DNA from 2 places in the Flavobacterium sp. FlaQc-48 genome. Region 2 is predicted to be linked to the other one. Evidence: riboswitches for the same ligand, from Rfam matches in the RefSeq annotation. Region 2 holds a riboswitch; the other holds the start of a gene.
The links. Region 2 has a riboswitch for S-adenosylmethionine ahead of ACHRWY_RS07145 (alpha/beta fold hydrolase). Riboswitches for the same ligand answer to the same signal wherever they lie in the genome.
Positions count from the first base shown of each region.

Region 1 (3,160 bases), on a different contig from region 2:
CCGTAAACATCTGCGCCTTCATCTCTAAATACGGTAAAAGTTAAGGCATCATTTTGAACAGTGGCATTGCTTATGGTAACATGGGGACGTACAGAAAGATTATGTAATGTACCATAAACGCCGCCATGAAAATATTGATTGGTAAACAATGTCAGTCCTAAAATAAAAACAGATCCAATTAGTACTGTTCTGTTTACCGTTTTATCTTTTAAGGGCAAGATTCCGGAACCTATAACAGCAAACCATTTTTTATGGGTAAAGGATTTATTTTTGCTAATGAAATATTCATCAAGAGCATATTTTCCTCCACCGGACATAAAAACAGTAAATCCTGCGGCAACTCCCAGAACGCCTATCTGCCATTCGTCCAGACAAGTCGTTCCCAGCCATCCTGAACCCAATAGTATACCTAATGCCAGACTAAAGACCCCCATACTCATCAGTCGGGTAAAGAGACCCAGCATAAACAATAATCCAACAATTCCTTCCATAATAGTAAAAGAAGCCATAGCCCACCAAAGGCTATCCGGATTGGAAACAAGATGTTCTATAATAGGTTTTATGCCCAGTGCATTAGGCAGAAAATGATTGAACTTCTCGCCAATATAACCTGCTTCATCAGGGTTAAGTTTGTTTTCTAAAATAAGCCTTCTCCAGAAAGCAGAAAAATAAGTCCAGCCTGCAACCCAGCGCAATGCTGTAGTAAACATTCCACCATATGTATAGTTGTGATTGTTCATAGTAATTTGAATTGAAATTTAATGATAATATACAGTGTAACACCTCAATAGTTGTATTGAAGTACATTAGAATTAAAATCAAAAATCAAATCAGATATTGTTCGTGTAGCAGATAAATAGGAATAATTTTAGACCCTTTTTTTTCGGGAAAAGAAGTGTTTTGCAGAGGAAAAGAAAGAGTGAATTGCCGGAAAACCGAAAAATCATTAGCACAATATTTCTTTACCGCTTTGTATTGAAAGGAGCCGCAAACTTTTTTTGTTGCTGCAGCTATGAAACAAATGCCTGATTGTGGACCCGTAAGCTTATTTTCTACTTCGTTTAAAGGAATATCCAGTGTCAGCTTAATTTCCCTTTTAGCAGAGCAGGGGAGGCACAGAAAAAACAGCATCAAAATGATGATCGTCTTTGAAAAACTATTTTTTAAAGCATGCTGCATTCAATTGTTTTTTTTTCAATTCTCAAATATAGTTAAAAAAAGCCTTGGAGATGATGCTTTCATTTTTAAAGATAGGCTGAACAATCCCTTTTTTCGAGATTATTAAAAGCCTGCATTTTTTTGAAATCACTTATTTAGGAATTATTTTCTTATAATAAATTGCAGTTATGATTTTTTTTAATGTAAAATTTAAAAAAATATTAGATTTTAATTTTATACACTGATTTAGTTTTATCTATTTGTTTTTTAATGTATTACGCTTTTATTTTTATGTCTTTGGATCTTAAAGTTTTATTCATTTTTATACGGCAAATAAAAAAATAAATTTAAACTCTACTAATTCTGTAGAATTTATATATATTTGCAGAGTAGAAAAAAATTCTGCATGACTTATCCAGAAAGACTGAGGGAAGAGGCCCGATGAAGTCTTAGCAACCTGTTGCCCAATAAGGTGCTAAATCCTTCCGTTACGGCGGACAGATAAGAAAGATTTCTTTTAGAAAATCTGAATAAGACATTAGTATTAAAATGATTTATTTTTAGAATGAAAACGCAACCAGTATTACACGCCAGTCCGGAACAATTTAATCTGTTTTCAAATGAAGAAAGCTATTCTCAGGTTTTCCGAATGCAATACACTTAACTTTTTTTAATTTCCTGTTTTATCACTAGAATGATTAGGCCACTTTAATATTGGCCCGGGAATGTCTATGTCCAATTTTTTAAAACCAAACTCAATGAAAAAAATCTTACTAATTTTAATTTTTCTGTTTAGCATACTTCCGGGCAGGATAAGCGCACAGGAACGAACGATAAGCGGTACCATCAGAGGTGCTGATAATGGAGAACCTTTGCCGGGAGTTACTATTATTGCTACTGAAAGTGGTAAATCTACGATCAGTGACGGAAACGGCAGGTTTTCTCTTTCCATTACACCACAAGATACACAGGTGTCTGTTAATTTTATAGGTTACGAAACATTAGAAAAAAGAGTAAACTCCTCTTTGAATGACATTCGGTTAAATCCTTCGAATACAGCCTTAAAAGAAGTTGTGGTTGTAGGTTACGGTACGCAAAGCAAAAAAGAATTTACAGGTTCAGCAGCCCGTGTTACCTCCAAAACAATTAAAGATATTCCGGTACAAAGTTTTGAGCAGGCACTTATCGGGAAGGCTTCGGGAGTAAATGTTTCTAACCCGAGCGGGGTTTTAAATGACCCTCCGGTAATTAGGATCCGAGGTGTAAATTCTATTTCCCTAAGCTCATCTCCTTTAGTAGTTATTGATGGAATCCCGGTAAATTCCGGTGATATTTCGACTACAAATTCAGTAGCAAATAATCCACTATCCGATATTAATCCATCAGATATTGAATCGATTGACATCCTTAAAGATGCCGCATCAACCTCTATTTATGGTTCTCGTGCAGCGGGCGGTGTTATTTTGGTTACTACTAAAAAAGGAAAAGCAGGCAAAGCCAAAGTTACGTATGATTCCTGGGTTGGAATTACAACAGCGACCAGATTGCCTCATCTTTTAAATAATACACAATACGAAGACATCAAAAATGAAGCAGTATTAAACAGCAAAAATTTAAGTGGTAATGCCAGTAATGCATCTGTTGCATCGGCACTTTTTTTTCCGTCTTTTAATGCTGATGGTTCACGTGTCAATACAAAGTGGAGTGATGAGGTATATCGTGATGCGGTTTCTCAAAATCATAATCTTAGCATTTCAGGCGGAACAGACAAAACGAGATATTATTTTTCTACCAATTATTCTAAACAGGAAGGAATTACAAAGGATAATGAATTCGAAAGAAAAGGAGCAAGGTTTAATATCGATCATGATGTAAATAGATGGTTGAAATTAGGCGGGAACCTTTCTTATAACAATACTTTTAATCAGGCACAAAATACGGGATCCCTAAGCAGCAGCGGATTATTGCTAATTGGAGCAGCACGTCTGGCTTTGGTATTGCC
Region 1 covers NZ_JBIPCR010000016.1:132,888-136,047, forward strand. The annotation lists gene ACHRWY_RS21505 (TQO small subunit DoxD) at 1-740, opposite strand, end outside; gene ACHRWY_RS21510 (hypothetical protein) at 826-1,179, opposite strand; SAM riboswitch class I at 1,567-1,666, shown strand; gene ACHRWY_RS21515 (SusC/RagA family TonB-linked outer membrane protein) at 1,917-3,160, shown strand, end outside.
Region 1: another riboswitch for S-adenosylmethionine. It lies ahead of ACHRWY_RS21515 (SusC/RagA family TonB-linked outer membrane protein); the one in region 2 lies ahead of ACHRWY_RS07145 (alpha/beta fold hydrolase).

Region 2 (3,160 bases):
TATTATTCAGGAGAGAAAATTACAAAGATACGTGGTGTATTTTCAGATAACCTGAGTTATGTATTTAATAGATTTGCAACCGAAGAAGCTACTTTTTCATCTCTTTTAAAAGATGCAAGCTTATTAGGATTGATGCGGTCTACTTTTAAAGAAGATTTATCCGGAAATGATACCGCCAGGAAACTACTGATTTTGACGAGGGAAATTGGAAAAGATTTTGAATTATCCGACATAAAAATCAATCCGCTAATTACAGAAGAGCATCTGGAGACAAATGGTGTCCTTAATAAGGAAGCAATTGACAGGTCTTTTAAAATTGCAAAAATAACACAGAAAGACAATCATGTATTACGATATGTAGGAGAATTTGATGTGCAGAAAAACACTTTAGAGGTCAAAGTGGTTTCAGAACCAGTTACATCTGCTATTGGTCAACTGAAAGGATCAGATACCATTTTCGAAATCTACACACAATCATACGCAGATGTTCCAATCGCAATCCAAAGCGCTTCGGCATGCAAACAAGCCATTTCAAGAGGGATAATAACTGACATTTTGAAAGTAGCAGAAAAAATTAAAAATAAAGAAGCAGTTTGGCTGTAAGTGGTTTCCAATAGTAGTTAGTTGTTCTTTGATATAGTGAAACAGGAAATTTATTACGTTAAATTTTGTAGGATTTTAATTTCATTTTATTGAATAGCTGTTTTGTAAGATGTTTTTTAACGTTAAAATGATGTTTTTTAACGTTTTTTAAGATTAATTTGTTGATCCTCACTTGCGTAATTGAAAAAATATTCGCACATTTGTAACACCTCAAAGCTCAGAAAATAAATTTAACTATTTAACAATAGTTATGTCGATCGGGACAAAAGTTGAATTAACTTATTTCTTATTGATTTTTTGAAGAAGAATGAGTTAAAAAATATTTCAGCAGTTTCGAAAAGCTTATTAAAATAAAACAAATGCAAGAATTTTTTAAAATAGCAAGTAAATCACAGATGAATAAATCCCTACAGATGAACAAGATGTTTAACGTCGCACGTATTTGTGTACGCGTCTGTTGATACTAAAAGTATATATAAGTTGTAAAAAACTTAAACCCTTTTGGTATTCAAATCCAAAAGGGTTTTTTTATTCCATTGGGTTGCCATAACAAAACATTAAACAAATAATAAAGATTATAAAACGCAAACTAACGTAAACTTAAATATCATGAGCAAATTAAACTACATAACAAAAACTTTTTCTACATTGAAAAACTTAAGAGCTAAAAGAAACAATCCGCCGCCGCCAACAAATGAATTGGTACATCCTAGATTCGGGATCACTGAGGCAGATAAAATAGCAGAGAAAAAAGAGCCAAACTCATTATTGTTTTTGATGTATTCAAAAGAAAATGAAACACTTTTTATCTAAATCAAAAAGTATCATAAAATAGGGTTATACCTGCTTAATTTTACTGGGCAAACTGTTCGGTAATTTTTTGCGTACAATAGTTTGTGTTTGAATTATATTTATGAAATTGAGGAATCAGTTTCGATAAAATTTGTTAGTTTAAGAAATAAGTAGTTAATTTGCACCTTTAAGTTCAAAAACGTATTGAAATGTTATAAAGAAAGGACGAGGGATTAGACCCGATGAATCCTTAGCAACCCTTCGTTAAATCGAAGAAGGTGCTGCATTCTACCACGCCCAAACGTGGAAAGATAACAACAAGAATTTTCTAGTTTCACTCTAGTACTTTCTTTCTAATATTTCCACATACAAATCAATAATAAAAAGATTTGAAATTGGAAAATATACCAAGTCCCATTATAATTCACGAATTCATCACCGAAAGTGGTGCATCATATTCATCATTACCATTAAGTTTTACCCTTTCTGGTTTACCATTGCATAGCGCACCTATTGTTTTGGTCAATCATGCTTTGACCGGAAACGCTCAGGTTACCGGTGAAAATGGGTGGTGGAATGACTTAATTGGCGATGAAAAAACAATCGATACCCATAAATATACAGTATTAGCATTCGACGTTCCCGGAAACGGAAATGATTCGTTTATAATTGAAAACTATCAGGACTTTACAACAAGAGATATTGCCAGAATTTTTATAAAAGGTTTAGAAGCTTTAAATATCGATCAGGTTTACGCCATTATCGGAGGATCTGTGGGCGGAGGAATTGCCTGGGAAATTCTTGCATTGGAACCTGGCATTACCCAAAACCTGATCCCGATTGCAACCGACTGGAAATCGACAGACTGGATGATTGCCAATTGCTACCTGCAAGAGCAAATACTGAACAATTCTTCCCGACCAATAGAAGATGCCAGAATTCATGCCATGTTGTGCTACCGCTCTCCTGAATCATTCAAAGAAAAATTTCAACGTACGATCAATAACAACCTTTCGATTTTTAATATCGAAAGCTGGCTGGCGCATCACGGCGAAAAATTGCAAAAGAGATACCAATTGGCATCGTATAAATTGATGAACCAATTGCTCAAAACCATAGATATCACCAGAAATAGTGACGATTTCGAAACTTTATTGTCCAGAACAAATGCAGCGATTCACATTATCGGAATCAACTCGGATTTGTTTTTTACACCAAAAGAAAATCGCGACACTTTTCAGGAATTAAAGAAGTTCAAAGACAATGTTTTTTACAGCGAAATAGATTCGGTTCACGGACATGACGCTTTTTTAATCGAGTACAAACAATTAGATCATTTACTTGCCGATATTTTTAAGGCAGAAACAATAGAAAAATAAAATGAAAATATTAAAATTTGGAGGCAAATCGTTATCAAACGGAGAAGGACTTAACAAAGTAGTTTCGATCATTTCTGATAAAGTAAATCAAGGAGAACAAATTGCAGTTGTCGTTTCGGCTCGTGGAAAAGCTACTGATGAGTTAGAATATATTTTGAAACTTGCCGCTAAAAATGGTAATTACAAACCATTATTTGAGAATTTTAAAACCTATCAAATTTCAGATTATCCTCAGGTAGATTTTTCCGAAGAATTTAATATTTTAGAAAAACTTTTTGAAGGCGTTAGTTTAATTGGAGATTACAGCAATAAAATCAAAGATCAGATTTTATCTAAAGGCGAATTGCTTTCGGCTAAATTACTGACTGCAATTTTAAAAGAAAAAG
Region 2 covers NZ_JBIPCR010000003.1:409,714-412,873, forward strand. The annotation lists gene ACHRWY_RS07135 (aspartate kinase) at 1-603, shown strand, start outside; gene ACHRWY_RS07140 (hypothetical protein) at 1,213-1,416, shown strand; SAM riboswitch class I at 1,605-1,713, shown strand; gene ACHRWY_RS07145 (alpha/beta fold hydrolase) at 1,791-2,774, shown strand; gene thrA (bifunctional aspartate kinase/homoserine dehydrogenase I) at 2,776-3,160, shown strand, end outside.